4 regions of the Pseudescherichia sp. genome follow, and region 4 is predicted to be linked to each of the others. Evidence: predicted binding sites of a transcription regulator. Region 4 holds the regulator's gene; each other region holds the start of a gene.
The links. The regulator CRP, encoded in region 4, controls carbon source genes, mostly activating them, when cyclic AMP is high. The targets are predictions, from matches to a motif close to ATGTGANNNNNNTCACAT.

Region 1 (4,173 bases), on a different contig from region 4:
ACTCCAGCTTTAACGCTTTTTTATGTAAGGTATGAGAGTTTATTAGCTGTCTAATCAGCCTTAAAACAAGGCATTAGCACACGTCTATCAGGAGATGCTATTGCTGGAGTAGTTTTAGCGGGAAATTAATCCTCCATAGGAGAGCGCCATCACACCGCAGAATTACAGTAAAAGCGTGCATAAATTCAGCGAATATCTTCATAAGAATTGGCGTATTTGTCAGACAAATGCGGAGGGGTGTAGCAGAATTATCCATCAGGCCAGCCAGCTTATCCTTGTGGCCTGAGGAGTGTTTTGTCGTGCTGAGAAACTAGAGGGGATAGTAGATATGATCCGCGTGGTCACGTACCGGGGCATCATCACCTAAAAGACGCGCTGAGACGGCAAAGGCAAAATCGAATACCCGGCCTAATCCCTTGCCGCTAATCAGGTTGCCATCCTCTACGACGGCAGCGTCGACATAGTGGCCGTCGGTCACGGTTTCAAACAGATCGCCCGAACAGACGTAACGCCGCCCTTTCAGCAGGCCGTTGCCTCCCAGTACCCGTGCGGCTGCCGAGCAGATAGGACAGATAAGCTTTTCCGCTTCATCATGACGGGTCACAAAGGCGATAACTTCAGCGCTGGCCGCAAGGTTAACGCTCCCCTCCGGACCGCCCGGCAGCACAACGGCATCGTAAAGCGTATTCAGGCGCTCGCTTAACGTAGCGTCGGCTACCATAGGAATCGCGTGGTAGCTCACCACCGCGCGGGACGTAGTGCAGGCCAGCGTTTCTACATCAATGTGCAACCGGCGCAGTATATCAATGGTGACTATGGCTTCCGCCTCTTCAAAACCGGGGGCCAGCAGCACGGCAACTCTTTTCATCTCCAACTCCTTCATATTAAACGAAACCCTCTATGAGATACATTCAAGCATGAATGTAACCCTCTATTTTCATTAAGATTATTCGTTTATGACGTTGAAAAGTGTCTGGCGGATCACATTTGTCAGATGAATAAATCTTTACGATCGTCTTATCGACGCAGTAAGGCTGACATTCATCGCAGCCTCGTCCAGGACAGAAGGAGGTCATTATGGCGACTATCGGCATGGCACAAAAACTCAACTCGCAGGTTAATCTTGAGTTTCAGGCATCTAATCTCTGCCTCTCGCTCAGTGAGTGGTGCTGTGAGCACGATCTACCGGGTTCGGCAACCTTCCTGCGCGCGCAGGCGCAAGAGAAAGTAAACCTTATGATGCGCGTATTCGACTTTATGAAGCGCGCCGGTGCCTATCCTATTGTGAAAGCGCGGGAAAATCCGCCTGAACACTTTAACTCTTTAGAAGAGCTGTTTCAGAAAGCGTTTGAGGAGTACAACGTGCGGCGGGAAATGCTGGCGCAGCTGAGCGAAGAAGCTAAAGCGGTAAAGGATGAAAAGACCCTTAATTTTTTGCGCGAGCTGGAAAAAGCAGAGCAGCAGGATGGTCTCCTGCTGCAGCTGTTGATTGGAGAGATTCATCGCTCTTTGCGTGACGGGAAAAATATCACCCAGACCGACCGGGCGCTGCTTAACGTAGTGAACTGCCGTAAACACTGATCGTTTATCGCTGCTCTTTCTGGCGGGATCCTCTCCCGCCAGGCCCCTACCGTCCGGACCCTACCCCAACGCCTCCAACAATAAAGAAAACCTCCGTTTGAAAATAACAAAACAAAGGTTTACTTTATTTGCCTGTATTCACGCTTTAGTGTGTTTCTTCCTGCGGTGTAAACTTCAGCTCAATTAAGGCAATGGCTTTCTGAATAGCGCGCCGGGTAACCGGGTCCGCCGCTGCCGGATGGGCAGTGAAATCGATGGTTTTAAGCTGGTTAGCCATCTTCTCACGCACCTCAACCGGGGCGATAACGTCAATGACATCGAGGATCTGTTTAATCACCAGCTGGCACGCCACAACGTCGGACACCAGCTCCTGATCGGCGCTAAGATTTTGAGACATAGTTACTCCTGATTTCCAGAAACAAAAAAACCTGCCGTAGCAGGTTTTTTATCACAGCAACTTTATTAAAACATAGCGCCCGGCGGTACGTCTTTAAAAGTCTTGCAATAGGTTTCAAAAATGCTTTTCAGGATCTTGCGCAATTTCATGTTGTGCTCCGGCTGTTTTGTTGTGCAGGTGTTACTTGTCTATGGGCGTATAATATGACTTGCATCACAAAAATCAACCAGTTTGTGATGAATATCACATCAATTCATCAACACCTTTTTTAGATTTGTTAATAAATCGTTGAATAATCCGCAAGTTACGCAGTTTCATTTTTTTTAATTATTATAATTTTTTTTGAAATGGCAGACCAAAAATGAGTGAAAATACCCTCCCGGAGAAAGCGCGGGGCGTCTCGCCTGCTGCGCTGCTGGTGGCCGGGGCCTTTTTTATGGAGTTTCTCGACGGGACGGTGATAGCGACTGCCCTGCCGGATATGGCAAAGAGTTTTGGCGTCGACGCGGTGGCGCTGAACATCGGTATCAGTGCCTATCTCATTACCCTTGCAGTACTGATCCCCGCCAGCGGCTGGATTGCCGATCGCTTCGGTGCGCGTAAGGTCTTCACCACCGCGCTGGCGATCTTTACCCTCGCCTCGGTATTCTGCGGCCTCTCCACCAGCGTAGAGATGTTTGTAGCGATGCGCATTTTGCAGGGCATGGGCGGCGCGCTAATGGTACCCGTCGGCAGGCTGGCCGTATTGCGTACGACGCCTAAACACCTGCTGATCACCGCCATCGCCACCCTGACCTGGCCCGCGCTGGTGGCGCCCATTATCGGCCCGCCTCTGGGTGGCTTCATCACCCGCTACGCCGACTGGCGCTGGATCTTCTTTATCAACGTGCCGATTGGCCTGCTGGCGATCGCTCTGGCGCTGCGCATCATTCCCGATATTCGCGATGACGAACGCCGCCCGTTCGACCTGGCTGGCTTTCTTTCCACCTCGGTGGCGATGGTCAGCCTGATGTGCGCGATGGAGATGCTGGGAGGTGAACAGCAGCAGGGAGCGTGGACGCTCGGCCTGCTGGCGCTGGGCACTGCGACCCTAGTCTACGCGCTACGCCATTTTCAGCGTGCCCGTTGGCCGATGATCCGCCTCGATGCCATGCAGGTGCCCACCTTTCGCGTTACCATGTATGGCGGATCGCTGTTTCGCGCCTCGATCAGCGCGGTGCCGTTTCTGCTGCCGCTGATGTTCCAGGTCGGCTTTGGTATGGATCCGTTTCATGCCGGGCTGTTGGTGTTGGCGGTCTTCGTGGGTAACCTGACGATTAAGCCCGCCACCACGCCGCTGATCCGCTGGCTCGGTTTTAAAAAGCTGCTGCTGATTAACGGTGCGTTGAACGTGCTGGCCCTGCTGGCCTGCGCCTTTATCACGCCGACGACGTCGGTATGGGTGATTTTTGTCGTGCTCTATCTGGGCGGCGTCTTTCGCTCGGTGCAGTTTACCGGCGTCAGCACTCTCGCCTTCGCCGATGTCCCCTCAGCACAGATGAGCTATGCCAATACCCTGTTCAGCACGGCTACCCAGCTGGCGGTTGGGCTGGGCATTACGCTCGGGGCTATCGGTATACGACTGGGAGAGAAGGTCAGCGACTGGCTGGCGCTTAGCGGCGTGCCAGGCATCAGCTTCCGGCTGGCATTTGTGTTTATCGCGCTGATCTGTCTGGTAGGAATGGCCGATACGTTCAGGCTGGCGAAAGATGCGGGCAGCGCGGTGTCGACAAAGAGACGTTAACTTCTGGCCGGGTCAGCGTCGCGCTGCCCGGCACAGGAGGAATCAGGCAAGCACTTCGCGAACGAACGCTTCGATCTCTTTATCCTGGCAGTGTTCAAAGAAGCACTGCTGGAAACGCTGGCCGGAGACGGCGGTTTTCACTAGCTCAGGGTCGATAGCACGCAGGGTGTCGAGATAGTTATCTTTTACCACTGCCGCTTTCACCTGGTTGAGGATCCCGGCGTTACGCACCTGTGGCTCTTTACGCTCTGGCGGATAGCCTTCACCTTTACGGCCGGTAAAGGCTTTTTCAAAGATAAAACGTACGTTCAGCTCTGCACCCCAGCCGAAGCCTTTAGCGAAAGGCAGCGCCAGCGCATTGCCGTTGTTGATTTGAGCAAACAGGAAGGCATCGGCCGGATCGATACAGTAG
Region 2 (4,173 bases), on a different contig from region 4:
TGTCTTTCCCGCTCAGGTCTTTCTTCGGACGGAAGCTCAGGTCGGAGAACGGCTGGGTTTTGGTAACGTAGTCACCTTTGGCCGCACCCTGCGGAACCGGCTTCTCTGGCGCAGGAACAACCAGCTGACCGTTACGGCGATCCAGCACAAAGATGTTGCCGGTTTTCGCCGGGGCGTAGATCACCGGTACGGTCTGACCCTTAACGGTAATATCCGCCAGCGTCGGCTGGGACGGCATATCCATATCCCACAGATCGTGGTGTACGGTCTGATAGCTCCACGCCAGTTTACCGGTGGTGGCGTTCAGGGCCACGATAGAGCTGGCATAACGCTCCTGCTCCGGCGTGCGGTTACCGCCCCAGATGTCCGGCGTGGTGACGCCCATCGGCAGGTAGACCAGATCCAGCTTGGCATCATAGGCCGCCGGTGCCCAGGAGTTCGGTGAGTTCGGCGTAAAGTGATGCTGGTCCGCCGGAATGGCGTTCGGATCTTTCGCGCCCGGATCGAAGGCCCACAGCAGCGCGCCGGTATTGATGTCGAAGCCGCGAATAACGCCAGACGGCTCACGGGTAGAGTAGTTATCGGTTACCGCACCGGCAATGACAATCACCTTATCAGTAACGATAGGCGGTGAAGTCGGCTCGTACATGCCCGGGGTAGTGACCGGCATGTTGGTTTGCAGGTTCAGAATACCTTTGTTAGCAAAGGATTCGCACAGCTTGCCGTTGTCGGCGTTGACGGCGAACAGGCGACCATCGTTCACCGGCAGAATGATGCGGCGCGGGCAGTTAGCGACCACGTCCGGGCTGGCATTGTTGGCGTTCGCCTCATGATAGGAGACGCCACGGCAGGTCACGTGCTGGAACGACGGATTGGTGTTCAGCTGCGGATCGAAGTGCCACTTCTCTTTACCGGTGGCGGCATCTAGGGCAAACAGACGCTGGTGCGCAGTGCAGAGGAACAGGGTGTCGCCAACCTTAATCGGCGTGACTTCATTGGTGATCTCACCCGGATCGGTTGGCAGCTTCAGATCGCCGGTACGGAATACCCAGGCCTCTTTCAGCTTATGCACGTTGTCGGCGTTGATCTGCTTCAGCGGGGAGTAGCGCTGACCCTCCTGGTTACGACCATAGGCCGGCCAGTCGGCATCTGCGACCTGAGAGATCGGTGCAGCAGGCGTCGCATCAGCGCTCAGCGTGCCGTTAATCTCCTGCGGATCGTTAAAGCCCGCCCAGGTCAGCATTCCGCCTGTGATCACCAGCGCTACCAGCAGCGCGGCGACCGCACCGTTGGCAGGTACGATCAGGCGACGCCAGACAAACGGCAGCACCAGCCAGATCCCAAAGAAGACGAGGATGTCGCTACGCGGCGTGAGCGCCCAGAAGTCGAAGCCGACTTCCCAGACGCCCCAGATCATGGTGCCGAGAAGGAGCGCAGCGTAGAGCCAGAGCGCTGCACGCTTGCTGCGCCACAGCAGCCAGGCGACGCCGAGCATAACAAGACCGGCGATAGGGTAGTACCAGGAGCCGCCAACGGCGACCAGCCAGACCCCACCGATCAGGAGAAATAGCCCGCATAGTGCTGCGAACAGGGCTGTTAACGTCACGAGCACGCGCGACGTCCGAGCTTTTGTTTCTGCCATAGAAAGACACTCTTCTTAATGTTTAATATTTTGATAGCAATTAATTATAGGATTTAACAAGTGTGACCGTCATCACATATTTGGCTTTTCTTAACTCGCGCCCCTAATAAAAGCATTTGCTGGTATACTGGCGCGCTAATGAATTGATGCCGGAATAGAGGCTATCCGCATCGAGTGAGTGGTTACAAAATCAAACGGTTAGCATATGAAACATACTGTTGAAGTGATGATCCCGGAAGCGGAGATCAAAGCGCGTATTAGTGAATTGGGTCGTCAAATCACCGAACGCTATCAGGCGAGCGGCAGCGAGATGGTGCTGGTGGGCCTGCTGCGCGGCTCGTTTATGTTTATGGCCGATCTGTGCCGTGAAGTGCAGGTGCCGCATGAGGTCGATTTTATGACTGCCTCCAGCTACGGCAGCGGTATGTCCACCACCCGTGACGTAAAAATTCTCAAGGATCTGGACGAAGATATTCGCGGTAAAGACGTGCTGATCGTCGAGGATATTATCGACTCTGGGAATACGCTCTCCAAAGTGCGCGAGATCCTCAGCCTGCGCGAGCCGAAGTCGCTGGCGATCTGTACCCTGCTGGATAAGCCATCGCGCCGGGAAGTTGCGGTGCCGGTAGAATTTGTTGGCTTCTCGATTCCAGACGAGTTTGTGGTGGGTTACGGCATCGACTATGCCCAGCGCTATCGTCATCTCCCCTATGTGGGCAAAGTGGTGCCGCTTGACGAGTAGGCATTAAAAAGCCCGGTAGCGCGAAGCGTGCCGGGCAGTTGTAGGCCGGGTAAGGCGTAAGCCGCCGCCCGGCATTGCCACTTATTTGTGGTTAATATGCTTCTGGCTGATGTTGGACACGCCCTTGCGATAGCCCAGCTCAAGGGTATCGCGGCTGGTGGCGGTAACGTCAAGATCGCGCAGCAGGCCGTCGTGAATACCGTAGGCCCAGCCGTGGATAGTGACATTCTGCCCGCGCTTCCACGCCGACTGCATGATGGTTGAGTGGCCCAGGTTATAGACCTGCTCCATGACGTTCAGCTCGCACAGGGTGTCGAGGCGACGCTCTTCCGGCATTTCGCTCAGCAGCGCGTTGTGCTTGAGCCAGATGTCACGGATATGCAACAGCCAGTTGTTGATCAGCCCCAGCTCAGGGTTCTCAACCGCTGCCTGCACGCCGCCGCAGCCGTAGTGGCCGCAGATGATGATGTGCTCAACTTCCAGCACGTCCACCGCGTACTGCACTACCGACAGGCAGTTCAGATCGGTGTGGATAACCAGGTTGGCGACGTTACGGTGAACGAACAGCTCGCCCGGCTCAAGGCCGGTCAAACGCTCGGCGGGAACGCGGCTGTCGGAGCAGCCAATCCACAGGAAGCGCGGCTTCTGTGCCTTAGCCAGGGTCTCGAAAAATCCGGGATCCTCTTCCACCAGCATCTTTGACCATAGTGCATTGTTACTGATGAGTGTATCTATATCTTTCATGACGGTTAACGACCTGTAACCAAGTAAATGCGTTGAGCTAATATAGGTCAACTCCATTTAATTTTAAACCACACATAGAGTGTCAGAAAAAAGGTAAGCGAAACGACATGACCATTGCACTGGAGCTTGAGCAGCTTAAAAAAACCTATCCGGGCGGCGTGCAGGCGCTGCGCGGCATTGATTTAAAAGTAGAAGCGGGTGACTTCTACGCGCTTCTGGGACCCAACGGTGCGGGTAAATCGACCACGATCGGTATCGTCAGCTCGCTGGTAAATAAAACCTCGGGGCGGGTGAGCGTCTTTGGCTACGACCTGCAGAAGGACGTGGTGAACGCTAAACGCCAGCTCGGCCTGGTGCCGCAGGAGTTTAACTTCAACCCCTTTGAGACCGTGCAGCAGATTGTCGTCAACCAGGCGGGCTACTACGGCGTCGAGCGCCATGAGGCGCTGATCCGTAGCGAAAAGTACCTTAAGCAGCTCGATCTGTGGGAAAAACGCAACGAAAAGGCGCGGATGCTCTCTGGCGGGATGAAACGCCGTCTGATGATCGCCCGGGCGCTGATGCATGAGCCTAAGCTGCTGATCCTCGACGAACCTACCGCCGGGGTGGACATTGAGCTGCGCCGCTCCATGTGGGGCTTTTTAAAAGATTTGAACGCCCAGGGCACGACCATTATCCTCACCACCCACTATCTGGAAGAGGCGGAGATGCTCTGCCGTAACATCGGTATTATTCAGCACGGCGAGCTGGTGGAGAACACCTCCATGAAGTCGCTGCTGGCCAAGCTGAAATCAGAGACCTTTATCCTCGACCTGGCGCCGAAAAGCCCGCTGCCGAAGCTGGAAGGCTACCAGTACCGGCTGGTGGATACCTCAACCCTGGAGGTCGAAGTGCTGCGCGAGCAGGGGATCAACAGCGTTTTCAGCCAGCTGAGCGCCCAGGGCGTTCAGGTATTAAGCATGCGTAACAAAGCCAACCGTTTAGAAGAGCTGTTTGTCACGCTGGTACACAATAAAAAAGGAGACCACGCATGATGCAGCTCTAC
Region 3 (4,173 bases), on a different contig from region 4:
CTTCACCGTGCCGCCTTTAATGGCCGCCGCCGCCAGGAAATAGGAGGCTGATGAGGCATCGCCCTCAACCAGGTAGTGACCCGGAGAGCGATACTCCTGCCCGCCGCGTACCACAAAGCGCTGGTAGTGCTGGTTCTCTACCTCAACGCCAAAGGTTTTCATCAGATGCAGGGTGATATCGATATAGGGCTTCGAAACCAGATCGCCTTTGATAGAGATTTCGGTGTCCTGGGAGGCCAGCGGCGCGGTCATCAGCAGGGCGGTAAGAAACTGGCTGGAGACGCTGCCGTCTACCGCCACCTGACCGCCGGTAAAGCCACCGCGCAGGCGCAGCGGCGGATAGTTCTCTTGCTCAAGATAGTCGATCCGGGCGCCGCCCTGACGCAGCGCATCTACCAAATGGCCAATCGGACGCTCTTTCATGCGCGGTTCGCCGGTCAGCACAATGTTGCTGCTGCCGAGACACAGCGCGGCGGCTAACGGACGCATCGCCGTACCGGCATTGCCGAGGAACAATTCAACTTCTTCTGCAGAGCGTAACGCGCCGCCGTTGCCGGTCACTTCACAGCGGGTACGATCGTCAGAGAGCGTGTAATGAACGCCTAACGCTTTCAGCGCATTGAGCATATGGCGCACGTCATCGCTGTCCAGCAGGTTAGTGAGGACGGTGGTGCCGTTTGCCAGCGCTGCCAGCAGCAGAGCGCGGTTCGAGACACTCTTAGAACCAGGCAGATTAATGGTGCCGTCTACGCGCGCAATAGGTTGTAACGTCAGGGATTCCATGAAACTCAACTCTCAACTCAACATAATAAAAACCCCGCAGCAGGCGTGCGGGGGTGAAAAACAGCGCGATTAACCGTGGCGGCGTTCGAAGTCGACCATGAAATCGGTCAGCGCTTTCACGCCTGCCAGCGGCATGGCGTTATAGATAGAGGCGCGCATCCCGCCTACCACGCGGTGGCCTTTCAGCGCGTGCAGACCGGCGGCGAAGGATTCGTCCAGGAAGAGGCTGTCGAGCTTGCTGTCAGCCAGCTGGAACGGTACGTTCATGCGCGAACGGTTCGCTACCGCCACGTCGTTACGGTAGAAGTCGCTGCCGTCGATAACGCCGTACAGCAGCTCGGCTTTCTGCTGGTTGATGGCATTCATTGCCGCAACGCCGCCGTTTTGCTTCAGCCACTTGAACACCAGGCCTGACAGGTACCAGGCGAAGGTCGGCGGGGTGTTGAACATGGAGTCGTTGTCGTTCAGTACGCTGTAATCCAGAATCGACGGGCAGGATTTGTGGGCTTTACCCAGCAGATCGTCACGAACGATCACCAGCGTCAGGCCTGCCGGGCCAATGTTTTTCTGCGCACCGGCATAAATCACGCCGTAGCGGCTGACGTCAAGCGGCGCTGAGAGAATAGTAGAGGAGAGATCCGCCGTGACGATGACGCTCTCGTCAAAGTTCGGCTCTTCATGGATGGCGATACCGTCGATGGTCTCGTTCGGGCAGTAGTGCAGATAGGCTGCATCGCTGGAGAGCTGCCAGTCGCTCATCGGCTTAACAGCGCGCAGGCCGTCAACGGTCGTTTTGGCATCAATTACGTTCGGCGTACAGTATTTATGCGCCTCTTTTACCGCGCTGGCGGCCCAGTAACCGGCATCAACATAATCCGCCGTGGTTTTGTCGCCCAGCAGGTTCAGCGGAATGCCCGCGAACTGGCCGCGACCGCCGCCGTGGCAGAACAGAACTTTATAGTTCTCAGGGATGTTTAACAGATCGCGAAAATCCTGCTCCGCCTCTTCTGCGCACTGGATAAATGGCTTACCGCGGTGACTAATCTCCATGACCGACGTGCCAAGACCCTGCCAATCGCAGAGCTCCTGCTGAGCCTGTTTAAGCACCTCTGTCGGCAACATCGCCGGACCAGAACTAAAATTAAAGACCTGTGTCATTTCCTCTCACCACGCTGAAAGCAATAAGTTATTCCTGTGACATCGGTTGTACCATTGCGCGTCACGCGCCGCAACGGGTATTCCGACGACGGGAAGAAATGTGCACTCAGTCACATAGCAGATTATTTTGTAGCGTTCTGTGACGGTGGCGGAAAACCCTGTCAGGTGATGCGAATCGCCCGGCTGGCCTTCGTCCATTCTGGATTTTTGCAGCGCGGACAGGGTTGTTTATCTCCTGCCTGCATCGCGATCACCTCGCTGCATTTTACGCAGGCATAGTCGCCCGTCTCCGGCGCGACGATAAAGCGCGGCACAAGTCCTGCCGGCAGCAGTGAAAGCCCAGGGCGCACGTCCTCATCACGGTAGTAGTAGGTACTGATCTGCCCGTTGGTCTCCATGATGGCCAGCCGAATCTGCCCCAGTTGCTCCACGCCATTTACCCGCAGCTCCATATAGAACTCGACCTCGGTCAGGTTGGCCGCTCTAAGCTTGTCCCATGCCAGCTCGCCCTCCTCCACAATGATAATCGGCTTGCCTTCAAGCAGATCCTCAAGCCGTTCACTGTGGGCCATCAGCCACATCACCAGCCGGTAGAACAGCGCCAGCGAGATAAACACCACCAGCACCGGCAGCATCGGCACGTCGTCATAGAAGGCAACGTCCCCCGCCGCCGAGCCGAGGGTTAGAATGATCAGTACCTCGAAGAGCGACATCTGCCGCACGCCGCGACGTCCGGCGATCTTCAGGAACAGAAAAACGAGGATAAAGGTGTAGAGACTCCGCAGCGCGACCTCTCCCAGGAAGTCGAGCGGCGCCTTGTCCAGCATCATACGATGCAAATCGAATGCTTTCATTTTCTTTTGCCTAAACAGGACGTTACTTTCTACAAGCATAGCTCGCGCTTTTATTTTCGTCCTCCGGTGCAGGAAGATAGCGTCGTTCACCTAAAACCCGTATCATTGCGCGCTTTCCGTACGAATAAAGTGACGCTCATGACGCAAACATTTATCCCCGGCAAAGATGCCGCTCTGGAAGACTCCATCGCCCGCTTCCAGCAGAAACTGCTCGATCTTGGCTTCGATATCGAAGAGGCCTCCTGGCTGAATCCGGTCCCTAACGTCTGGTCAGTGCATATTCGCGATAAAGCCTGTGCGCTCTGCTTTACCAACGGTAAAGGCGCAACCAAAAAAGCAGCGCTGGCCTCCGCCCTCGGCGAATACTTTGAGCGTCTCTCTACCAACTACTTCTTTGCCGACTTCTGGCTGGGCGATGAGATCGCTAACGGCCCGTTTGTCCACTATCCGAATGAGAAGTGGTTCCCGCTGCCGGAAGATGACTCCCTGCCGGAAGGTATTCTCGACGCGCGCCTGCGCGCGTTCTACGATCCGGAAGGCGAACTCGCTGCTGGCATGCTGATTGACCTGCAGTCCGGCAACGAAGCGCGCGGCATCTGCGGCCTGCCGTTTACCCGTCAGTCCGACCAGCAGACGGTCTACATCCCGATGAACATCGTCGGCAACCTGTATGTCTCTAACGGCATGTCCGCCGGTAACACCCGCAACGAAGCCCGGGTGCAGGGCCTGTCGGAGGTGTTTGAGCGCCACATCAAGAACCGCATCATTGCCGAAAGCATTAGCCTGCCGGAGATCCCGCAGGCGGTGCTGGCCCGCTACCCGGGCGTGGTGGAGTCAATTGCTACCCTGGAAGCGGAAGGTTTCCCGATCTTTGCCTATGACGCCTCGCTGGGCGGCAAATACCCGGTGATCTGCGTCGTGCTGTTTAACCCGGCGAACGGCACCTGCTTCGCCTCCTTCGGCGCGCATCCGGACTTTGGCGTGGCGCTGGAGCGTACCGTGACCGAGCTGCTGCAGGGTCGTGGCCTGAAGGATCTCGACGTCTTTACCCCGCCGACCTTTGACGATGAAGAGGTGGCCGAGCATGCCAACCTGGAGACTCACTTTATCGACTCCAGCGGCCTGATCTCCTGGGATATGTTCAAGCAGGATGCCGACTACCCGTTCGTGGACTGGAGCTTCGCCGGCACCACCGAAGAGGAGTTCGCGACCCTGATGGCGATCTTCCGTGCCGAGGACAAAGAGGTCTACATCGCCGACTACGAGCACCTGAGCGTCTACGCCTGCCGCATTATCGTGCCGGGCATGTCGGATATCTATCCGGCAGAGGATCTCTGGCTGGCGAACAACAGCATGGGCAGCCACCTGCGTGAAACCA
Region 4 (4,173 bases):
GAGATGGATATGGCGATCCGCAAGGCGCGCGATGCCGGGCGGCATATCAGCTACTTTGGTCCGGACGCCAACGACTTTGGTCTGCTGGAGCAGACCTTTATCGAATATGGTCACAACGGCACCGGACAGGCACGCAAGTATCTGCACACCTACGACGAAGCCGTCCCCTGGAACCAGGTGCCGGGCACCTTTACGCCGTGGCAGCCGCTGCCGGAACCCACCGACATTCTTTTTTACGAAGGATTGCACGGCGGCGTGGTGACGCCCCAGCACGACGTGGCGCGCCATGTGGATCTGCTGGTAGGGGTGGTGCCAATTATTAACCTCGAATGGATCCAGAAGATGATCCGCGACACCAGCGAGCGCGGCCACTCCCGGGAGACGGTGATGGACTCGGTGGTGCGCTCGATGGATGACTACATCAACTTCATTACGCCGCAGTTCTCCCGCACCCACATCAACTTCCAGCGCGTCCCCACGGTTGACACCTCAAATCCCTTTGCAGCCAAAAATATTCCCTCGCTGGACGAGAGCTTTGTGGTGATCCACTTTCGCGATCTGGAGGGTATCGACTATCCCTGGCTGCTGGCGATGCTGCAGGGATCGTTTATCTCCCACATCAACACCCTGGTGGTGCCGGGGGGCAAAATGGGACTGGCGATGGAGCTGATTATGCTGCCGCTGGTGCAGCGGCTGATGGAAGGCAAGAAGATTGAATAGGGTAATGCGCGACATGCAGGCCCGGTAAGCGCAGCGCCACCGGGCATAAAATCATCCCTCAACCACCTCGTAGGAGTGGGTGATATTGACCGCTTTCTCCAGCATCAGCGCCACGGAGCAGTACTTCTCCGCTGAGAGATCCACCGCGCGGGATACCGCCGCCTCCTTCAGCTCTTTGCCGGTAACGATAAAGTGCAGGTTGATGTGGGTGAAGAGACGCGGCGCCTCTTCCCGACGCTCGGAGGTCAGCTTCACTTCGCAATCGGTCACGCTATGACGCCCTTTCTGCAGGATCGACACCACGTCAATGGCGCTGCATCCGCCTGCCGCCATCAGTACCATCTCCATCGGGCTGGGGGCTTTGTCCCCGGAGTTGCCGTCCATTAAGACCTGATGCCCAGAGGCGGACTCGCCGAGAAACGTTAACCCTTCAACCCATTTTACGCGTGCTTGCATTTTCATCACTCCAGAGTGGCAATTTTCCCGACAGATTACGCGCGCAGAGCAAAACGCGCAACGGAAGGCGACCTGCATCAAGCTGAAGCGAGACACCAGGAGACACACGGCAAAAGCTATGCTAAAACAGTCGGGATGCTCCAGTAATGTATTGACATTATGCAGGTATGCAGAGGACTTCAACCATTACAGGCCGCATGCCTATATTGACGGCCCCCTTCCCAGGATTCGGGAAGCATATGATTGCAACCCCAGCCGCCGGACCCGTCCCGCGACTGGCGCCAGCTTATAACAGAGGATAACCGCGCATGGTGCTTGGCAAACCACAAACAGACCCGACTCTCGAATGGTTCTTGTCTCATTGCCACATTCATAAGTACCCGTCGAAGAGCACGCTGATTCACCAGGGTGAAAAAGCGGAAACGTTGTATTACATCGTCAAAGGCTCGGTGGCAGTGCTCATCAAGGATGAAGAAGGGAAAGAGATGATCCTCTCTTACCTGAACCAGGGAGACTTTATCGGTGAACTGGGCCTGTTTGAAGAGGGCCAGGAGCGCAGCGCATGGGTACGGGCGAAAACCGCCTGTGAAGTGGCCGAAATTTCCTATAAAAAATTCCGTCAGCTTATCCAGGTCAACCCGGATATTCTGATGCGCCTCTCGTCGCAGATGGCACGTCGCCTGCAGGTCACCTCTGAGAAAGTGGGCAACCTTGCCTTCCTCGACGTTACCGGCCGCATCGCGCAGACGCTGCTGAACCTGGCTAAACAGCCAGACGCCATGACCCATCCGGACGGGATGCAGATCAAAATCACCCGCCAGGAGATTGGCCAGATCGTGGGCTGCTCCCGCGAAACCGTGGGCCGTATTCTGAAGATGCTGGAAGATCAGAACCTGATCTCTGCACATGGTAAAACCATCGTCGTCTACGGAACGCGTTAAGCTTTAAGAACGGCGTGTCGCCTCTGCGCACGCCGTTTTTGCTCTCCCCCATGTGGCGCCGGTTAATCTACCACCCTGAAGTTAACTACGCACTGCGGCAAACGCTGGTGCTGTGCCTTCCCGTGGCCATCGGCCTGGCGTTAGGCCACCTGCAGCAGGGGCTACTGTTCTCGCTGGTGCCCGCCTGCTGTAACATTGCCGGTCTTGATACCCCACACAAACGCTTCTTTAAGCGCCTGATTATCGGCGGTTCGCTGTTTGCCGGCTGTAGCCTGGCGGTGCAGCTGCTGCTGGGGGCCAACGTTGCGCTCCCGCTGATCCTTGCCGGACTGGCAATGCTGCTGGGCGTCACGGCGGAAATCAGTCCTCTACACGCTCGCCTGCTGCCTGCCTCGCTCATCGCCGCTATCTTTACCCTGAGCCTGGCGGGCAATATGCCGGTCTGGGAGCCGCTGCTCATCTACGCCCTGGGCACGCTCTGGTATGGCGCATTTAACTGGTTCTGGTTCTGGCTGTGGCGCGAGCAGCCGCTGCGTGAGTCGTTAAGCCTGCTCTATCGCCAGCTTGCCGACTACTGCGAGGCGAAGTACAGCCTGCTAACGCAGCACGCCGACCCGGAGAAGGCCTTGCCACCGCTGCTGACGCGCCAGCAAAAGGCGGTGGATCTCATCAGCCAGTGCTATCAGCAGCTGCATATGCTCGCCGCCAACCAGCATAACGACTACAAGCGTCTGCTGCGGGCGTTTCAGGTGGCGCTGGATCTGCAGGAGCACATCTCGGTTAGCCTGCACCAGCCGGAAGAGGTGCAGAAGCTGGTGGAGCGCAGCCACGCCGAAGCGGTGATCCGCTGGAATGCGCAGGTGGTCGCCGCCCGGCTCCGGGTGCTGGCGGACGACATTCTCTACCATCGCTACCCGACCCGCTTCACTATGGAGAAGCAGATTGGCGCGCTGGAGAAGATCGCCCGCCAGCATCCGCAAAACCCGGTCGGGCAGTTCTGCGCCTGGCACTTTAGCCGTATTGCCCGCGTGCTGCGCACCCAGCGTCCGCTCTATACGCGCGATCTGATGGCCGACCAGCAGCGCCGCCAGCCGCTATGGGAGGCGCTCAAGAGCTACCTGTCGCTGAAATCTCCGGCGCTGCGCAACGCCGCCCGCATCAGCGTCATGCTGAGCGTCGCCAGCCTGATGGGCAGCGCGCTGCACCTGCCGAAGCCCTACTGGATCCTGATGACGGTGCTGCTGGTCACGCAGAACGGTTACGGTGCCACGCGGGTGCGTATTTTACACCGGGCGGCAGGGACGTTAGCGGGGTTGACCATCGCCGGGTTCGCCCTGCACTTTCATGTCCCGGAGGGGTACACGCTGCTGGGCATGCTGTTTATTACGCTGGTAAGCTACCTGATAATTCGTAAGAGCTACGGCTGGGCGACGGTGGGTTTCACCATTACGGCGGTTTATTCGATTCAAATTCTGACCCTGAGCGGCGAGAACTTTATCGTCGCCCGCCTGATCGATACCCTGATTGGCTGCCTGATCGCCTTCGGCGGGATGGTCTGGCTCTGGCCGCAGTGGCAGAGCGGGCTGCTGCGGAAAAATGCCCATGATGCGATTGAGAAGGATCAGGATGCGATTCGCCTGATCCTCAGTGACGATCCGCAGCCCACGCCGCTGGCTTACCAGCGGATACGGGTCAATCAGGCGCACAACGCGCTCTTTAACTCCCTCAACCAGGCGATGCAGGAGCCGGGGTTCAATACCCATTATCTGGAAGATATGAAGCTCTGGGTGACCCACAGCCAGTTTATCGTCGAACACATTAACGCCCTGACAACCCTGGCTCGGGAACACGCGATGCTAACGCCGGATCTGGCCCAGCGCTATCTGGAGTCCTGTGAGATTGCGCTTCAGCGCTGCCAGCAGCGGCTGGACTATGACGGGGCCGGGGCATCCGGAGACGCGAATATTCTTGAAGCGCCGGAGACGCTCACCCACGGCCCGATGAGCCCGATGGAGATGCATCTCCAGCGCATTATCGGGCACCTGAACAGCATGCA

Region 1: a site for CRP is predicted at 2,210-2,227, ahead of azuC (stress response protein AzuC). Genes of this name have one in related genera too.
Region 2: a site for CRP is predicted at 1,703-1,720, ahead of hpt (hypoxanthine phosphoribosyltransferase). Genes of this name have one in related genera too.
Region 3: a site for CRP is predicted at 2,040-2,057, ahead of serC (3-phosphoserine/phosphohydroxythreonine transaminase). Genes of this name have one in related genera too.

Annotation. Positions count from the first base shown of each region.
Region 1 covers NZ_DAMBWA010000001.1:143,454-147,626, forward strand. Annotated here, with positions in the region: gene RTX96_RS00690 (DJ-1/PfpI family protein) at 311-868, opposite strand; gene RTX96_RS00695 (non-heme ferritin-like protein) at 1,078-1,581, shown strand; gene RTX96_RS00700 (DUF2766 family protein) at 1,727-1,978, opposite strand; gene azuC (stress response protein AzuC) at 2,044-2,127, opposite strand; gene RTX96_RS00710 (MFS transporter) at 2,340-3,761, shown strand; gene RTX96_RS00715 (RpiB/LacA/LacB family sugar-phosphate isomerase) at 3,804-4,173, opposite strand, start outside.
Region 2 covers NZ_DAMBWA010000010.1:67,127-71,299, reverse strand. Annotated here, with positions in the region: gene RTX96_RS14410 (glucose/quinate/shikimate family membrane-bound PQQ-dependent dehydrogenase) at 1-1,642, opposite strand, end outside; gene hpt (hypoxanthine phosphoribosyltransferase) at 1,848-2,384, shown strand; gene can (carbonate dehydratase) at 2,466-3,128, opposite strand; gene RTX96_RS14395 (ABC transporter ATP-binding protein) at 3,236-4,162, shown strand; gene RTX96_RS14390 (ABC transporter permease) at 4,159-4,173, shown strand, end outside.
Region 3 covers NZ_DAMBWA010000006.1:100,842-105,014, reverse strand. Annotated here, with positions in the region: gene aroA (3-phosphoshikimate 1-carboxyvinyltransferase) at 1-783, opposite strand, end outside; gene serC (3-phosphoserine/phosphohydroxythreonine transaminase) at 853-1,941, opposite strand; gene RTX96_RS10315 (DUF421 domain-containing protein) at 2,103-2,795, opposite strand; gene ycaO (30S ribosomal protein S12 methylthiotransferase accessory factor YcaO) at 2,934-4,173, shown strand, end outside.
Region 4 covers NZ_DAMBWA010000003.1:406,362-410,534, reverse strand. Annotated here, with positions in the region: gene RTX96_RS06705 (phosphoribulokinase) at 1-720, shown strand, start outside; gene RTX96_RS06700 (OsmC family protein) at 772-1,176, opposite strand; gene crp (cAMP-activated global transcriptional regulator CRP) at 1,485-2,117, shown strand; gene RTX96_RS06690 (YccS/YhfK family putative transporter) at 2,168-4,173, shown strand, end outside.